2 regions of the Micrococcus sp. Mcc28 genome follow, and region 2 is predicted to be linked to the other one. Evidence: riboswitches for the same ligand, from Rfam matches in the RefSeq annotation. Region 2 holds a riboswitch; the other holds the start of a gene.
The links. Region 2 has a riboswitch for S-adenosylmethionine ahead of NR073_RS01725 (flavin reductase family protein). Riboswitches for the same ligand answer to the same signal wherever they lie in the genome.

Region 1: another riboswitch for S-adenosylmethionine. It lies ahead of NR073_RS08560 (bifunctional o-acetylhomoserine/o-acetylserine sulfhydrylase); the one in region 2 lies ahead of NR073_RS01725 (flavin reductase family protein).

Annotation. Positions count from the first base shown of each region.
Region 1 is NZ_JALJRH010000014.1:16,304-25,475, forward strand. Features, by position in the region: gene NR073_RS08525 (cation transporter) at 1-604, opposite strand, end outside; gene NR073_RS08530 (GNAT family N-acetyltransferase) at 601-1,737, opposite strand; gene NR073_RS08535 (glycine--tRNA ligase) at 1,734-3,116, opposite strand; gene NR073_RS08540 (RNA-binding S4 domain-containing protein) at 3,258-3,500, shown strand; gene NR073_RS08545 (alpha/beta hydrolase) at 3,553-4,245, opposite strand; gene NR073_RS08550 (SGNH/GDSL hydrolase family protein) at 4,326-5,219, shown strand; gene NR073_RS08555 (homoserine O-acetyltransferase) at 5,295-6,425, opposite strand; gene NR073_RS08560 (bifunctional o-acetylhomoserine/o-acetylserine sulfhydrylase) at 6,422-7,789, opposite strand; SAM riboswitch class IV at 7,920-8,035, opposite strand; gene NR073_RS08565 (VOC family protein) at 8,214-8,849, shown strand; gene NR073_RS08570 (CPBP family intramembrane glutamic endopeptidase) at 8,868-9,172, opposite strand, start outside.
Region 2 is NZ_JALJRH010000002.1:156,341-165,512, forward strand. Features, by position in the region: gene hisD (histidinol dehydrogenase) at 1-412, shown strand, start outside; gene NR073_RS01715 (RNA-binding S4 domain-containing protein) at 423-791, shown strand; gene NR073_RS01720 (hypothetical protein) at 904-1,455, opposite strand; SAM riboswitch class IV at 1,650-1,769, shown strand; gene NR073_RS01725 (flavin reductase family protein) at 1,843-2,367, shown strand; gene NR073_RS01730 (cold-shock protein) at 2,606-2,809, shown strand; gene NR073_RS01735 (MFS transporter) at 3,019-4,239, opposite strand; gene NR073_RS01740 (FMN-binding glutamate synthase family protein) at 4,359-6,371, opposite strand; gene NR073_RS01745 (thioesterase family protein) at 6,385-6,966, opposite strand; gene NR073_RS01750 (bifunctional proline dehydrogenase/L-glutamate gamma-semialdehyde dehydrogenase) at 6,986-9,172, opposite strand, start outside.

The DNA of each region.
Region 1 (9,172 bases), on a different contig from region 2:
GGGCCGCCAGGTGCTCCTCGGTCGCGGCCTCCCAGATCTCCTTGGCGGCGGAGCCGTTGAGCAGCACGAGAAGCACGCCCACGATGATGTCCGCCCAGCCCGACGCCGTCAGCACCGTGATCCCGGACAGGGCGATCAGCACGACGCCGGCCACGAGGTCGTTGCGCGCCGCGAGCCAGGCCGCCCGGGTGAGGGAGCCGCCGTCGACGCGGACGCGGGCCAGCAGGACCACGCACACGATGTTCACGAGGAGCGAGCCGACGGCCGCCCCCAGCAGCACGCCCGCGGCCGGCGGCTCGGGGTCGCCGATCTTCGTGGCCGCCATGACGAGCGCCGCCACGGCCGGCAGCACGATGATCCCGGCCATGACCTTGCCGATGACCGCCTGCCGGGCCGCCGTCCACCCGAGCGCCACGAAGATCAGCAGGTTGACGGCGAAGTCCTCGAAGAAGTCGACGGAGTCCGCCACGAGGGCCACCGAGCCGATCCCCACCGCCAGGATGATCTCGACCACCAGGTAGGCGCCGTTGAGCAGGGCCACCGCCAGGACGGTGCCCCGCAGGGTGCGGGTGCGCCGGCGGTCCGCTACGGCCGCCCGGTTCACGCGCCCGGCGCGTCGTCCACGAACACGTACGTGTCCACCAGCGTCCGCGCCGCGTTGCCGCCGATGAGCCCGTCCACGATCCGCTCCAGCGGGGCCATCGCCTCGTCCACCTCGATCTGCACGGGGTACTGGGCCACGAGCAGGGCGAGCAGGTCGGCCACGGCCTGCAGCGCGTCCTCCTCCCCCAGCTCCGGATCCCAGCCCACGAGCACATCGGCCGGCGCGTCCTGGCGCTCCGGGGTGTAGGACACCGCGAACGCGCGGATGCGCCCGCCCTCGGCCTTCGGCGCGTCGCGGAGCACGACGGCGCCCGCGGCCCCGGTGGCCGGGCCCAGCAGCAGCTGCTGGGCGGCCCCGACGCTCAGGGTCGACGGGTCCCACGCGTGCACGGCGTCATAGAACGCGGCGACCGCCTGCGTCAGCTCGACGGAGCCGGTCGAGGCCTCCTCGAGGACCACGCCGTCCGGGTGCTCCTCCCCGCGCACATCCGGCAGGCCGATGGCCCCCGGGGCGATCGCGACGCGGCGGGAGCGCTGCACGGGGGTGAAGCCCTGGGCCACGAGGAACGCCTCGGTGCCGGCGGCCAGTGCGGCGGTCTGGGACCGCACGGCCTCCGTGTCCACGGGCGGGCGGCCCGTCGCACCGTCGGCCTCGGTCTGCGGGTCGGCGCCGGCCACTCCGGGCACCAGGGCGTCCTTGGCGAACCGAGCCTTCAGAGCCGTCGTCGGGATGGCGCCGGCGGCGTGCGCCTCCGCGGCGAGCCCCCGCAGGGCCGCCACGAGCGCCCGGCCGATGCCCCGGCGCCGCTCGGCAGCCGCGGTCTCGACGTACAGCCACAGCCGCCGCGGGTGCACGGACGAGGCATAGACGACGCCGGCCGCCACCGGCACCCCGGCGGCCTCGGCCACGAGCGCGCGGCGCCAGGGCCGTTCCGCGTCCTCGGCGAGCATCGCCCGGTCCTGGTGCTGCTGCGCGTTGGCCGGGTCACCCCACACCTCGAGCAGGGCCAGGTCGTCCCCGGGCCGCCAGGGACGCAGCACGATCTCCCCGCCGGCGACCGCGGCGGAGTCGAACAGCGCGCCGCCGTCGTCGTGTCCCGCGGCCCCGGCCGCTCCCGTCACGTCCCCGCTCACTTGACCAGGCGCTCCAGCAGGTAGGACTTCACCTGGGACAGCGCCACGCGCTCCTGGGCCATGGTGTCCCGCTCGCGGATGGTCACGGCCTGGTCCTCGAGGGTGTCGAAGTCCACGGTGATGCAGAACGGGGTGCCGATCTCGTCCTGGCGGCGGTAGCGACGGCCGATCGCGCCGGAGTCGTCCGTCTCGATGTTCCACAGGCCGCGCAGCTCCGCGGCGAGGGACTGGGTGGCCGGCTGCAGCTCGGGCTTCTTGGACAGCGGGAGCACGGCGGCCTTGACCGGGGCCAGGCGCGGGTCCAGCTTGAGCACGGTGCGCACGTCCACCCCGCCCTTGGCGTTCGGGGCCTCGTCCTCGGCATAGGCGTCCACGAGGAACGCCATCATGGCGCGGGTCAGGCCGAAGGACGGCTCGATCACGTACGGGGTGTAGTGCTCGTTGTTGGCCTGGTCGAAGTACTGCATCTTGGTGCCCGAGTGCTCGGTGTGCCGGCCCAGGTCGTAGTCGGTGCGGTTCGCGATGCCCATCAGCTCGCCCCAGCCGTCGCCGCCGGTGAAGCCGAAGTCGTACTCGAGGTCGATCGTGGCGTCCGAGTAGTGCGCCCGCTCGTCCGCGGGGACGTCGAACTTGCGCAGGTGCGCGGGGTCGATGCCGAGGTCGATGAACCAGTCCCAGCAGTCCTCGACCCAGCGGTCGAAGTGCTGGCCCGCCTCGGCCGGCGGCACGAAGTACTCGATCTCCATCTGCTCGAACTCACGGGTGCGGAAGATGAAGTTGCCCGGGGTGATCTCGTTGCGGAACGCCTTGCCGATCTGGCCGATGCCGAACGGCGGCTTCTTCCGGGCCGCGCCCAGAACGTTGAGGAAGTTCACGAAGATGCCCTGCGCCGTCTCCGGGCGCATGTAGTGCAGGCCCTCCTCGTTGTCCACGGGGCCGAGGTAGGTCTTGACCAGGCCCGAGAACAGCTGCGGTTCGGTCCAGGCGCCCTGGGTGCCGCAGTCCGGGCACACGATCTCGGCCATGCCCTCGGCCGGCCGGCCCTTCTTGGCCTCGAACGCCTCGAGCAGGTGGTCCTGGCGGTGGCGCCTGTGGCACTGGGTGCACTCCACGAGCGGGTCGGTGAAGGTCTCGACGTGGCCGGAGGCCTCCCACACCGCGCGCGGCAGGATGATGGAGGAGTCCAGGCCCACCATGTCCTCACGGGAGCGCACGAAGGTCTTCCACCACTCGGCCTTGATGTTCTCCTTCAGCTCCACACCCAGGGGCCCGTAGTCCCACGCGGAGCGCGAACCGCCGTAGATCTCACCGGCCTGGAACACGAAGCCTCGGCGCTTGGCGAGGTTGATGACGTTGTCCAGCGGGGACTTGGCAGCCATGGGGGCATCACTTCCGTACTCATCGGCGGGGCGGGAGGGGATCACGACGACGACGGCACCCGGCCGCCTCCGACGCGGCGGGCCCGTTCCGGCGCGGCGCGCCGGTCGATCCCGTCCAGCCTACCGGCCATGATGGACACCATGACCGAGACGAACGCACCCGACGCCCAGCCCCTGCCCATCCGTGACGAGTCCATCCGCCTCGGCCAGGCGCTCAAGCTCGCCTCCCTCGTGGAGGACGGGGCCATGGCCCGCGACGTCGTCACCGACGGGCTCGTCACCGTCAACGGCGCGGTGGAGACGCGCCGCGGCGCCCAGCTGCACGACGGGGACGTCGTCGAGTTCGCCGGCGAGGCGTTCGTCGTCCAGGCCGGGCAGGCCTGAGCCGACGCCCCGTCGGGCGGCCGCGGCGCCGTCGTCGAGCGTGTCCGGTGCGTCAGCCGCGGGGCGGCACCATGTGGGCGAGGTACTCCTTCACGTGGCCCAGCTCCTGCTCGTTGATCGCGTGGCCGAGCCCGGCGTAGACGATCTTCATGAGGTCCACGTGGGCGTTCAGCCAGGCATGGGTCTCCTCGACCCGGGGCTCGGAGATGATCGGGTCCTCCTGGCCGCGGCCCCAGAAGACCTTCGGTCGGACGCGGGCGACGTCGTCGTCGCGGGTGAACAGCTCACGCAGCTGCGGCTCCGCGAGCTGCGGGTCCACCACGAAGCCGGACAGCGCCACGGTGCACGCGTAGGCCTCCGGGTCCAGGCGCAGCAGCGACGTGGCCATGGCCATGCCCTGTGAGAAGCCGAGCAGGGAGACGGTGCGGAAGTCCCCGCGCACGGCCTGCACCCAGGCGTGCAGGGCCTTGACGGCCTCGCGGACCGGCTCGGCGGTGGAGCCCAGCTCCCCCGTGACCGGGTCTTGGGAGAGCGGGAACCAGGCGTGGGAGCCCGGCTGCAGGGGCAGGGGCGCGCGCACGGCGGCCACCGTGACGTGCTCGGGCAGGTGCGGGACGAGGCCGAACAGGTCGTCCTCGTTCGCGCCGTAGCCGTGCAGGACGATCAGCAGGTCCTCGGTGCGCTCGCCCTCGGGGCGGGACCAGCGGACGACGGGCTCGACGGCGGGGGTGGGGTTCGCGTTCACGTCCGCCAGCCTAGCGAGCGGCGCGGTCGGCCCCTCCCGGAGGTTGACCCCTCCCGCGCGACGCGGGCAGAATCCTACCCGTGGGTAACCCATCCTCCTCTCAGCCTCCGCACGCCTCCGACGCGACCCCGGTCGACGACCCCGCCGCCCATCCCTGGCGCCGCTACGTCGCCATCGGGGACTCGTTCTCCGAGGGCATCGGCGACCCGGACCCGGACCGTCCCGGCTACCACCGCGGCTGGGCCGACCGCCTGGCCGAGGAGCTCTCCCGCCTGACGCCGCCCGGCGAGGACCTGGCCTACGCCAACCTGGCGGTCCGCGGGAAGCTGCTGGACCAGATCGCCGAGGACCAGGTGGAGCCGGCGCTCGCCCTGCGGCCGGACCTCATCAGCGTGTGTGCGGGCGGCAACGACATCCTGCGCGGCGCGGACCCGGACGAGATCGCGGTCCGGCTGGACGCCGTCGTCGAGCGTCTGGCCTCCGACGGCGCCACCGTGCTGCTGTTCAACGCGACCGACGTGAAGGGCACGCCCGTCATCGGCCGCATCCGCGGCACCGTGGCGATCTACAACGAGAACGTGCGCACCATCGCCCTGCGGCACGACGCGCTGGTGCCGGATATGTGGTCGCTCAAGGACCTCGCCCGGCGGGAGATGTGGGCCGAGGACCGCCTGCACTTCTCCGCGCTCGGCCACCACACGATCGCCGCGATGGTGCTGGACACCCTCGGCGTGGAGCACGGCCTCGAGCACCTGCGCCTGGCCCCGCCGGCGCCGCGCACGTGGCGCGAGGCCCGCGCGTCGGACGCGGCGTGGGTGCGCACGCACCTGGCGCCGTGGGTGGTCCGCCGCCTCCGCGGCGTCTCCTCCGGCGACGGCGTCACGGCCAAGCGCCCCGTCCCCGAGCCGCTCTTCGGGGCGCCGATGCCGCAGGGCTCGGACCACACCGAGCCGCTGGACATCGTCGAGCCCTGAGCCCGGCCGGCGGGGGCCGGTGGCCGTTTCTCGAACGACAGTGCCGCGACACGCCGCCGTTTTCCGAACGAAAGTTCAGAGGGCGAGGGTGCGCTTCAGCGTGTCGGCCACCTGACCGTATTCGGTGAGGAAGCCGTCGTGGCCGATGGGCGAGGCGATCGTGTGCACCGGCGGCCGCGCGGGCAGCGCCGCCGCGAGCGCCTCGGACTCGGCCGGCAGGTAGAGCCGGTCCGAGTCGACGGCGGCCACGAACGCCCGGCCGCGGTAGTCCGCGAGCGCCGCCGCCACGCCGCCGCGCCCGCGCCCGACGTCGTGGCCCATGAGGGCCTCGGTGACCACGAGGTAGGAGTTCGCGTCGAACCGGTCGGCGAGCTTGGCCGCCTGGTGGTCCAGGTAGGACTCCACGGCGTAGCGCCCGCGCCCGCCCGGCACCCCGACGACGGCGCCGAACGGGTCCTCGACGCCCTGCGGTTCCCGGCCGAACCGCTGGCCGAGCTCGCCGGCCGTGCGGTAGGTGGTGTGGGCGATGCGCCGGGCGATGCCCAGGCCGGCCACGGGGCCGGGGCCGGGGTAGTAGTCGCCGCCCTGGAAGTCCGGGTCGAGGCGGATGGCCGCGGTCTGCGCCTGCCCCCACGCGATCTGGTCGGCGGAGGAGGCCGCGGTGGCGGCCAGCACACCCACCCCGGCGACGCGCGCGGGGTGGGTCGCGGCCCACTCGAGGGCGCGGGCCCCGCCCATCGATCCGCCGATCACGGCGTGCCAGGCGCCGATCCCGAGGTGGTCGGCCAGGCGCCGCTCGGCCTCGACCGCGTCCCGCAGCGTGAGGAACGGGAACCGGGAGCCCCAGGGCCGCCCGTCGGAGGCCGGCGTCGAGGGCCCGGTGGAGCCGTGGCAGCCGCCGATCATGGCGGGGGCGACCACGAACCACCGGTCCGTGTCCACGGCGCGGCCCGGGCCGACGAGGGCGTCCCACCAGCCCGGCGTCGGGTCCTGCTCGTGCGCGGCCACGTGCGCGTCGCCGGTGAGGGCGTGCAGCACGAGCACGGCGTTGGAGCCGTCGGCGGCGAGGGTGCCCCAGGTCTCGTAGGCCAGCTCGACGTCGGGCAGCAGCCCGCCGGTCTCGGTGCGCAGCTCGCCGACCCGCAGGCGGTGGCGGCCGCCGCGGGGCAGCGCGGTGCGCGACGGACGCGTGGCGACGGCGGTCATGCCTGATCCCCCGCGTCGTCGTCGCCGCGGCGGGCGGCGGCCGCGAAGCCGCGCTCGAGGTCGGCGAGAATGTCCTCGATGTCCTCCACGCCGAGCGAGAGCCGCACCAGGCCGGGGGTGACGCCCGCGGCGCGCTGCTCGTCGTCGGTGAGCTGGGCGTGGGTGGTGGAGGCCGGGTGCACCACGAGCGAGCGGACGTCGCCGATGTTGGCCACGTGGTGGTGCAGGGTGAGCCCGTCCACGAACGCGGCCCCGGCCTCGCGGCCGCCCGCGATCTCGAAGGAGACGAACGCGCCCGCGCCCTTCGGCAGGTAGCGCTGGGCCCGCTCGTGCCACGGGCTGGACTCCAGGCCGGCGTAGACCACGTGCTCGACGTCGTCGCGGCCCTCCAGCCAGCGCGCCACCGCGGCCGCGTTGGCCACCTGCCGCTCCATGCGCAGGGACAGGGTCTCCAGGCCGAGGTTCACCAGGAACGCGTTGAACGGGGAGATCGCCGAGCCGTAGTCGCGCAGCAGCTGCACCCGCGCCTTGAGGATGAAGGCCAGGTTCGCGCCGAGCGGCGAGCCCACCCCGAGGTCCCGCGCGTAGACGAGGCCGTGGTACGACTCGTCCGGCTCGTTGAAGCCGGGGAACCGCTCGGCGTGCTGCGCGTAGTCGAACGTGCCGGCGTCGACGATCACGCCCGCGATGACCGCGGCGTGCCCGCCGAGGTACTTCGTGGCGGAGTGGGTGACGACGTCGGCGCCGTGCTCGATCGGCCGCAGCAGGTACGGGGTGGCCAGCGTGTTGTCCACGATCAGCGGCACGCCGGCCTCGTGGGCGGCGTCGGCGACGGCGCGCACGTCCAGGACGTCGCCGCGCGGGTTGCCGAGGGTCTCGCCGAAGAACGCCTTGGTGTTCGGCCGGACGGCGGCGCGCCAGGACTCGATGTCGTCCGGGTCGGTCACGAACGTCGTCTCGACGCCGACCTTGGCGAGGGTGTGCTTGAACAGGTTCTGCGTGCCGCCGTAGAGGCTGGCCGAGGCGACCACGTGGTCGCCGGCGCCGGCGAGGTTGAGGATCGCGAACGTCGTCGCCGCCTGACCGGAGGCCAGCAGCAGCGCGCCCACACCGCCCTCGAGCGCGGCGATCTTCTCCTCCACCGGGCCCTGCGTCGGGTTGCCGATGCGGGTGTAGAGCGGGTCGAGGTCCTTGAGCGCGAACCGGTCCGCGGCCACCTGGGCGGACGGGAAGTCGTACGAGGTGGTCTGGAAGATCGGCAGGGCGGTCGCACCGAAGGCGTGCTGGCCGGCGGCGACGCCCGCGTGGACCTGCGCGGTGGAGAAGCCCCAGGCGTCGGGGGTCGGGGTGGGCTGGTCGGTCATGGCGGACCCTCCTGAAGGGTTCAGGGGCCGGACCCGTCCGCCCCGCCCGCCGGCCGACGTGCCGATCCGGGAACCGGCGTCGTCGAGGTGCCGGAGATGACCCGGCGCCGTCGAGAGGGGCCGTGGGATCGGCCCGCGCTTGCCGGCAACCGTTGTGGGGCCGGCCTGGTCGTCACCCGGGGCACCCCACCGCGGAAGGAGGGTTGCCGGTCAGCATGCCGGGGCCTGTTGCTGACTCTCGTGACCGTGTCTCCGAGTGTAGCCCGCCGCCCCGCCACGATTTCGTCACGCGTGTCACACGCGGATACGCTCTCCGCACGGGGGCGCCCGACCCGTCAAGGGCTCGACGCCCCCCGACTCGCACCAGGTCAACCCCCGGGGCAGCCCGGGAACGGAGAGGAACAGCGCAGTGCACACCTGTCGCATGGACCACGTGTCCTACGCCGCCGGCCCCGAGGGCCTGGACGCCACGGTCGCCCGCATCGCCGAGACGCTGGGCATCGAGCGGATCAAGGGCGGTGTCCACCCACGTTTCGGCACCCAGAACGCGCTCTTCCCCATGACGGAGGGGCAGTATCTGGAGGTCGTCGAGGCCCTGGACCACCCGGCCTCCCTCAGCGCGCCGTTCGGCCAGCTCGTGCGCGCCCGCACCGAACAGGGCGGCGGCTGGATGAGCTGGGCCGTGGCCACCCCGGACATCGGCCGGTTCGAGCGCCGCCTCGGCCGCGAGGCCGTCCCCGGCAACCGTCGCTTCCCGGACGGCCGCGAGCTGTCCTGGCGGCAGATCGGCATCAAGGGCACCCTCGCGGACCCGCAGCTGCCGTACATCCTGCGCTGGGCCGACGGCCAGGAGGACATGCACCCCTCGCAGGCGGCCGAGCCGCAGGCCACCATCGAGCACCTGAACATCGCCGGCTCCCCCGAGCGCCTCGCCGAGTGGCTCGGCGACGACGAGGACGGCCAGGTCCAGGACGTGGACATCGAGTACGTCGCGCCCTCCGGCACCCCGGGCATCGTCTCGGTCACCTTCCGCACCCCGAAGGGCGAGATCACGCTCTGAGCGCGGGGGCGGGGCCGCTCAGCCGAGCAGCCCCGCCCGCGCCAGCAGCGGGTAGCCGACGAACCCGACGGCGTCCAGCAGCGCGTGCGCGATGACCAGCGGCATCACCCGGCGCACCCGCAGGAACACGAGCGCGAACACCACGCCCATCAGGGCGTTGCCCACGCCCGGCCCGATCCCCTGGTACAGGTGGTACGCCCCGCGCAGCAGCGCGAGGGCGAGCACCACGACGGCAGCGCGGGTCGGCAGGTACAGCCCCTCGGCGCTCACCCACGACGACGGCACGGCCGGCGCCGGATCGCGCGCCAGGCCCGCGTCGCGCA
Region 2 (9,172 bases):
CGAGGATCAGATCCGCGAGGCCCTCACCGGCCCCCAGTCCGGCGTGCTGCTGGTGCGGGACATGGACCAGGCCGTGGAGGTCTCCGACCGCTACGCCACCGAACACCTCGAGATCCAGACGCGCGACCCCGAGGCCCTCGTGGGGCGCATCCGCAACGCTGGCGCCGTGTTCGTGGGCCCGTACGCCCCCGTGCCGCTGGGCGACTACTCGGCCGGGTCCAACCATGTGCTCCCCACCTCGGGGACGGCCCGGCACTCCTCCGGTCTGAACACCGTGACGTTCCTGCGCCTGCAGCAGCGCATCCGCTACACGGAGACCGGGCTCGAGGAGGTCGCGGACGGGATCGGCGTGCTGGCCGAGGACGAGCGCCTGCCCGCGCACGGCGCCGCGATCCGCGCCCGCTTCGCGTGAGGGGGCGGGCGTGAGCGGCGTCCGCATCGACGCGTGGCTGTGGGCCGTGCGGCTGTACAAGACCCGGTCGGCGGCCACGGCGGCCGTGCGCGCGGGCCACGTGCGCATCGACGGCGAGCCCGTGAAGGCGGCGACGCCCGTCGTCGTCGGGAACCGGGTGCGGGTGCGCCAGGACGGACGTGAGCGGATCCTCGAGGTCACGGGGCTGATCGCCAAGCGGGTGGGTGCCCCCGTGGCCCGGCAGCAGTATGTGGACCACTCCCCGCCGCCCGTGCCGCGTGAGCTGCTCGCGGTGCCGTACCGCGAGCGCGGCGCGGGCCGGCCCACCAAGCGTGACCGCCGGCAGCTGGACGCGCTGCGCGGCCGCGACCGACGCTGAGCGACTCAGTCCTCCCCGCGCCGTCATCCGCCGTCGTGATGGCGGCCTCATGCGGAGGGTGCGGTCAGCACCATCCGGAACGGCTTGTCGTTGTCCACCGTGGCGGTGAACGTCATCGGCCCCGCCTCATCCACGGGGGGGGAGTCGCCGCCGACCAGCCGCCGCACAGCGCCTCCGACCCGGCCATCCAGGTCTTCGTTCCCCCGCCACTCCGTGAGGTCAGGATCTCCGTCTCACCGGTGGCATCCGAAGGACACAGCACGATGACCCGAAGGACCGCACCCTGTTGGGCGTCCACGGTGATCTGCTGTGTGCCCGTCCCGACCGCCTCCTCCAGGACGGACTCCTTCTCCGGGTCGAGATGGTCCGCATCCGGATGCCGGCGCGTGTACTCGACCAACGTCATCCCGTCCTCCTCGAACAGCGCGGCGGGGAGTGCTTCTTCGCCGGCGGGTGACGACGCGGACGAACCGGTGGCGGAGGCCGACCGGGTTGCAGAGGGGGCCGCTGACGTCGCGGTGACGGAGGACGCCACAACGGTGGATGCCTTGGCGGTGGAGGAGACGCTGCCCGGGGACGCGGAGCATCCCGAGATGGCGGTACCGAGGAGAGCCGCGACGACCACGGCGGCCGGCAATGCCGCAGGCTTCTTCTCGATGTCCATCCGCATGATCCGGTCCCTCTCGGAGAACCGACTGCGGGGGCCGCGGGCTGCGGTCTCGAGCTCCCCCCTCTCGAGTGAGATGATCCTGGCTGGGGATGCGCGGTGTGTCAAGCATCACATCGGCAGCTCGGATGACGCCGCGCGACCGCCGCGCTTTGACCGCCCCACGGACCCCTCCGTAGGCTGGTGCCCAGAATCACGAGTTCCCGTCATTCACGGCCCTGGCCGGCGGGACGGCAACCCTCTCACGCAGTAGTGGGGTGCTCCAGGTGATGATTCGGCCCCTCGGACACCCCGACGGGCAAGTACCGCGTCTCCGCGGATCCGGGCGATCCGCGTTCCCGCCGTCTGCGGAGCCGCGTCAGTCATCGGAAGAGGACGCGCGCCATGACCCTGACCCACGAACCCCACACCGCCGCGTGGGACACCGACCTGTCCCTCGGCAACCTCCGCTCCGGCCTCTCGGCCTTCCCCACCGGGGTCGTCGCGCTGGCGGGCCTCGCCGACGACGTCCCCGAGGTGATGGTGTCCTCCTCCTTCGGCGTGGGCATCTCCTGGGAGCCGGCCCTCGTGTCCTTCTCCGCGCAGAACAGCTCCCGCACCTGGCCGCGCCTGCGCCGGGCCGGGGCGATCGGCGTCTCCCTGCTCGCGGCGGACCAGACGCCGCTGTGCCGTCAGCTGGCCTCCCGCGAGGGCGACCGCTTCGCCGGTCTCGACGTGCACCGCAGCCCGCACGACGCCCTGCTGATCGGGGGCTCCTCGCTCTGGCTCGAGACGCGGGTGCACGCCGAGGTCCCGGCGGGCGACCACACGGTGGTGCTGCTGGAGGTGACGGCCTTGGCGGATCACACGGACGCCGCTCCCCCGGCCGCCCTGCACCGCAATCTCTTCCACGGCCTGCGCGCGCTCTGAGCGAACTCCAGGTGAACAATCGGGCCCCTGGTTCCCGGTCGGCGAGATCCGTGCAATGATGGAGCCTGAAGTTGATCAAGCTGTATCCCGCCATCTTCACTGCTCGTCAGCCCGGCATCGCCGGCGTCGATGAGTGTTGGGCAAGCGGTTCAGTCTCGCCGCTTCACCCGCGTCCCACATCCGGGCCGCGGTCCAACACCGCCACCGCACCGCGGGGGCACATCGAAAGGACACCATCATGGCTGTCGGTACTGTCAAGTGGTTCAACGCTGAGAAGGGCTACGGCTTCATCGCCCCCGAGGACAACTCCGCGGACGTGTTCGTGCACTTCTCCGCCATCCAGGGCGGGGGCTTCAAGGAGCTCCAGGAGAACGACCGCGTCGAGTTCGAGACCCAGGACGGCCCCAAGGGCCTCCAGGCCGCCAACGTGACGAAGCTCTGATCTTCGCCTGACGCACGGCTTCCGACGCCCCCGGTCCACACGGACCGGGGGCGTCGTCGTGTGCGCTTCCGCACGCCCCGCCGCGCACTGCGCCGCACTCCGCCGTACGCCCGTTCGACCGCGGCGCTGCGACACCACCGCAGGGCTGCACTGCGGTGATGTCGCTGAGGCGCGGTCCTCCGGGGTGGGCCTCGTCCTGGCCCTGCGCGTCAGGCCGCGCCCCGCCGACCCACGTGGCGACGCAACAGCAGCACCACGCCCAGGGCCAGCAGATACCCGGCCGCGACGACCGCGAAGCCGGCCCGGTAGTCGCCCGTGACGTCGCGCAGCACGCCCATCAGCAGCGGGCCCAGGGCGAAACCGGCGTACATGCCCATCGAGTTCGCCCCGGTCGCTCGGCCCAGCCGCTCGGCCGGCACCTCACTCAGCAGACCCGCGTTGATCACCACGTTGGCGCCCAGCACCGTCAGTCCGTGCACCGCGGCGCCCACCCACAGCAGGACCGGCAGATCCAGCAGGTCCGCTGCGAGGAACACCACGACGCCGGCCACGGCACCCAGGCAGATCACGGTCAGCAGGGTGGTGGGCCGGTCTCCGGAGCTCATCCGCCGGCTCCACCCGATCCGGGAGAGAACCCCCACCACCCCGGACACGGCCGCCGCGGCACCGCCGGCCACGAGCGTCATCCCCAGCGTCTCGACCGCGAACAGCGGCAGGTACGTGTTCGTGGCCTGCATGCCCAGGCCGGTGAGGAACGCGATCGCCGCGAAGAACCAGACCGTGGCCGGCAGGGGCGAGGTGTCCCGCCGTCGTCGTCCGCCGACGGGGCCGGTGGCCGGCGGCGGCGCCCCGGGCAGCGGCGGGGCGGCGACCAGCGCGAGCACCCAGAGCGCCCCGATGAGCACCGCGGCCCCCAGCGCGGCGCCCGTCCAGCCGAGGGCGAGGGACGCGTCCGGGAAGAACAGGCCGCCGACCAGCTGGGCCGCCTGCACGCCGGACTGCTTCACCCCGACCCACCCGATGCGCCTCTCCGGCGGCACCACGGTCCGGATGATCCGGTTCGTGGTGGGGTTGGAGATGGCCTGCGTGACGCCCGCGACGGCGGCCGCCGCGTACAGCACGGGCAGGGACGGGGCGACGGCGCCGAGCACGAGCGCCGCGGCGGTGCCGCCGAAGATGATGCTCAGCTGTGCGCGGGCGGACAGGCGGTCGGCGGCCCGGCCGAGGCCGAGCGAGGTGACGGCGGCCGCCGCGAACACGACCGTCATCACGGTGCCGAGCTGGCCCGAGGTGACGTCGAGCCGCTCCATCACGACCGTGGAGGAGGCGGAGACGCCGTAGTTGAACAGGGGCCCGGCGCCCATGGCCGCCAGCAGCACCCACAGCAGGGCCGTGGAGGGGCGGCGAGCGGCGGGGGCGGGCGGGGTCACGGCCCCAGGCTACGACCCCTCACGCGACGAGGCGGGAAATCCATCTCATGGGCGCCCGGGGGCGTCGTGTGAGGTGGATTTCCCGCCTCGAAAGGGGCGGGGGTGACTGCGGGGGCGGGTCAGCCGACGCGGCCCTCGCCGCGGTGCTCGCCCTCCACGCGGCCGGTGGTCCCCCGCTGGGTGACCTCCTCGCCGTCCTGGCGCTCGGGCCGCTCGCCGGCCTCCGCCGGCAGGCCCTCGTTCTCGTCGGTGGGCGTCTCGCCGGCGGTGGCGGCGGGTGCCGGATCCTGCGGGGCCCGACGACGGCCGCCGTGCGGGGACAGCGACTCACCCTCACCCAACGAGCTGACGCGCGGCATCGGCGACGTCGTCAGCGGCACGGACTCGGTCTGCCGGGCGTCGACGAGCGTGGAGCCCGTCCCGGAGATTGGGGAGCCCTGCACGGGGGCGCCGGCCGCCTCGCGGCCCGGGATCAGCAGCTCGGAGCGCCACTGGGGGTCGCGCTCGGTGAGGTAGTCCACGCGGGCGTGCTCGCCGAAGTGGTCCGCGTCCGCCTCCTCCCAGTCCATGGCCCAGCCGGCGGGCGGGTCGTTGAGCAGCTCGTCCGTGCGCAGCCAGTGGTAGATGGACGCGTACGAGCGGGTGCTCAGGTGGTCCACGCGGCGGCGCAGCATGCGGGTGTTCAGCTGGGACGGATGCGTCAGGCCCATGGACGCCATGATCTGCACGGCCTCGCGCACGGTCAGGCGGTGGTAGTTGAAGACGCGGTTGCCCTTGTCCTCCACGTCGAGGGCGCGCATCAGACGCGGGTCCTGCGTGGCCACCCCCACGGGGCACTCGTTCGTGTGGCACTTCTGCGCCTGGATGCACCCGGTGGCCATCATCATCGCGCGGGCGGACATGGTGAAGTCCGCGCCCTGGATCAGACGCTTGACGATGTCCGAACCGGTGGCGACCTTGCCGGCCGCGCCGAGCTTGATCATGTGGCGCAGGCCGGTGCCCACGAGCGCGTTGTGCACGAGCATGAGGCCCTCGGTCAGCGGGGTGCCCACGCGGTCCGAGTACTCGAGCGGGGCGGCGCCGGTGCCGCCCTCGGAGCCGTCCACGATGATGAAGTCGGGGGCGATCCGCTCCTCCCAGATGGCCTTGGTCATGGCCAGCACGTCCACGCGGGAGCCCACGCAGAACTTGATGCCGATCGGCTTGCCGTCCGAGAGCTCACGGAGCTGCTCGATGAACCTGACCATCTCGCGCGGGGTGCGGAACGCGGAGTGGGACGCCGGGGACAGGCAGTCCTTGTCCATCGGGATCTCACGGGCCTCGGCGATCTCGGGGGAGATCTTCTCCTTGGGCAGCATGCCGCCCAGGCCGGGCTTCGCGCCCTGGGAGATCTTGATGGTGATGCCCTTGACCTCGGGCAGCAGCGCCTTCTCGGCGAACTTCTCCGGGCTGAAGGTGCCGTCCTCGTTGCGGCAGCCGAAATAGCCGGAGCCGATCTCCCAGAACAGGTCCGCGCCGTTGCCGCGGTGGTACTTGGTGAGGCCGCCCTCGCCGGTCTCGTGGATGAACCCGCCCAGGCCGGCGCCCTTGTTCATGGCGATCACGGCGTTGGCGGAGAGGGAGCCGAAGGACATGGACGAGATGTTCATCAGCGAGATGTCCACGGGTCGGCGGCAGTCCGGGCCGCCGATCCGCACCGTGGGGGGCTCCTCCGGCGGGTTGACCGGGGCGGTGGAGTGCAACAGGAACTCGTAGCCGATCTCCGAGGTGTCCCGCTCGGTGCCGAACGCCTTGTGGCTGTCCAGTCCCTTCGCACGGGCGTAGACGATCGAGCGGGTGTCCCGGTCGAACGGCTTGCCGTCGAAGTTGCGCTCGATGAAGTACTGCTGGATCTCGGGGCGGATCGACTCCAGCAGGTACCGCATGTGGCCGAGCACGGGGTAGTTGCGGAGGATCGCGTGCCGCTTCTGGGTCATGTCCCACACGGCGAGCACGAGCAGCGCCACCAGGAGCACCGCCAGCACCCACCACGCGCCGCCGCCGATGGCGGCCACCAGCACGACGACGAGCGCGGCCAGCGAGAGGGTCGCGACGATCAGGAGTCTGTTGTTCACCCGACCATCGTGCCCCATATCACTCGAACGTTCATCCTCGCCGCACTGTATCGAGGTCCCACGTGTGGGGCAGGGGCGTCCGGGCCGACGGCAGGGCCACGCTGCGCCGCCACTCGTGCAGCCACTCCGGCAGCGTCGGCTCCCCCGCGAGGTCGTGGCCGGCCGCCGCCGCGATCGCCCGGACCTCGTCGTTCTCCACGGGGCGGCCGTCCTTCGTGCGCAGGCGCGTGCAGATGTACGCGCGCACCGCGACGTCGCCGTCGACCACGACGCGCTGCTCGAACCACACTGCGCGCTCATCCAGGCCGATCATCCGCGTCTCCACGTCGAACCGCTGCCCCAGGGTCACCGAGCGGCGGAACGCGATCTGCTCGGCCTGCACCACAGGCGTCCAGCCGCGACGGCGGATCTCGTCCCACAGGCCGGTGCGGACCATCGCGTCGAAGCGGCCGAGGTCGAACAGCCCGAAGTACTGGCCGTTGTTGACGTGCAGGGCCATGTCCACGTCCGTGGGCAGGGCGCGCATCGGCAGCGTCGTCGGCTCCCAGAGTCCGGCGCGCGGGCGGCGACGCGCGCGGGCGACGACCCAGATCGTGCGGGGGATCAGATGCATCGGATGTTCCTCCTCGGGGTCACAGGACCCCCTCGGTCAGATGGTCCGGCGTGCCGAACCGGTGGGCGGTCACGGACACGGCCTGTTCGTGCAGGAACGGCAGCAGCTCCACCTCGCCGGCGCTCACCACGGGGCCAGCGTAGACCGCCACGTCGGGGGTGTCGCCGAGCGCCGCGTGGAGCGCGCTCCGCGCCGCCTCGGCCGCCTCCCGGTCGCCGGCCCAGTCGGCGACGAGCCGGATCCGTGCGTCGCCGCCGCCCTCCGCTGCGGGCGGGATGAGGGCCAGCCGCCGGGCGCGGTCGTGGAACGCGGCGTCATCCTCGACGACGACGTCCACCGGCGCGGCCGTGCCGGCACCCTCCGTGCGGGCGGACCGGACCAGCTCCTCCACCCGGCCGCGCACGGCCTCGGCCGAGAGTCCGTCCGTATCGGGCCCCTCCGCGGTGGGGGTCGGGCGCAGGCTCACGGTCATGGGCGCCCCGGCGCGCAGGCCGGCGGAGACGATGCGCAGCAGGTGGTCGGCGGGCCCCGAGTGCCGGCGCACGAGGACCGGGGTGGGGACGTGACGCAGCACGTTCCGCTCGGCCTCGAGCGCGGAGACGTCCGTGGCCACCCCGAACACGGTGGTCCACGCGTGGGTGTCGAGGGCGCGGGCGGTCTCGAGCCAGGACGCGCCCGCACCGTCGGCCTCGGCCCCGGGCCGCCCCTCTCCCCCGGCCCACGTGGGCGCGTCCTCCCAGTCCACGAGGCCGTGCAGGTAGTGCGGCCCGCCGGCCTTCGTGGTGGGGCCGACGACGGAACGCTTCCAGCCGCCGAAGGGCTGGCGGCGCACGATGGCCCCGGTGATGCCGCGGTTCACGTAGAGGTTGCCGGCGCGCACGCCGCGCAGCCACACGTCGATCTCCTCCCGGTCCAGCGAGTGCAGCCCGGAGGTGAGGCCGTAGTCCACGGCGTTCACGATCCCGATCGCCTCCTCGAGCGTCTCGGCCGTCATCACGGCCAGCACGGGGCCGAAGTACTCGGTGAGGTGGGCGTCGGCGCCGGGTCGTACGCCGGAGCGGATGCCCGGGCTCCACAGGCGACCCGTCTCGTCCAGCTGCCGCGGGCGCAGGGCCCACCGCTCCCCCGGGCCGAGCTCGGTGAGCCCGCGGCGCAGCTTCTCGCCGGGGGCCTCGATCACGGGGCCCATCTCGGCGCGCGGGTCCGCGGGGTGCGCCACGTGCAGGGACGAGGCGGCGTCCAGCAGCTGCCGGTGGAAGCGCTCGGAGGTGCCCACGGAGCCGACGAGCACCACGAGGGAGGACGCCGAGCACTTCTGGCCGGCGTGACCGAACGCGGACTGGACCACGTCCTTCGTGGCCAGGTCCAGATCCGCGGACGGGGTCACGATCACGGCGTTCTTGCCGGAGGTCTCGGCGAGCAGGTGCAGGTCGGGGCGCATCCCCTTGAACAGCCGTGCGGTGTCCCAGCTGCCGGTGAGGATGAGCCGCTCGACGGCCGGGTCGGTCACGAGCGCCGCGCCGACCTCCGCCTCGTCCTCGTCCGCCAGCGTCACCAGGCGCACGAGGTCCGCGGGGTCGTGCCCGGCGAGCGGGCCGCGGTCGTCGAACAGCCCCGAGTCCCGCAGCCCGGCCACGATCAGCTCCCACGCGACCGCGCCCGTCCGCTCGGACTGCGGGGCCGGCTTGAACACCACGGGCGAGCCGGCCCCGAGCGCGGCGAGGACGCCCCCGACCGGGATGGCCACGGGGAAGTTCCACGGCGGGATCACCAGGGTCAGGCGGACGGGCACGGCGCGGGCGCCCTCCACCGCGTCCAGGCCGCGTGCCAGGCGCGCGTAGTAGTGCGCGAAGTCCACGGCCTCGGAGACCTCGGGGTCGCCCTGGTCCAGGGTCTTGCCGGTCTCGGCGGCGGCCACCTCCAGCAGGCGGGCCCGGCCGGCGTGCAGGGCCCGTCCGACGGCGTCCAGCGCGTCGGCGCGCTCGTGGCCGGTGAGCGCGCCCCAGCGGGCGCCGGGGTCGGCGGTGGCGGCGATGGCGGCACGGGCGTCGTCGGCCGTGGTGGCGCGGTGGGCGCGGACGGTGTCCGCCCCGAGGGCCGAGCCCGGGACGGCCGCGAGGATCCGGCGGGCCCACTCCCGGTTGCCGGGCAGCGCGGGGTCCGTGTCCGGGGTGTTGGCGAAGCCGTCCACGGGGGCGGGGGTCGG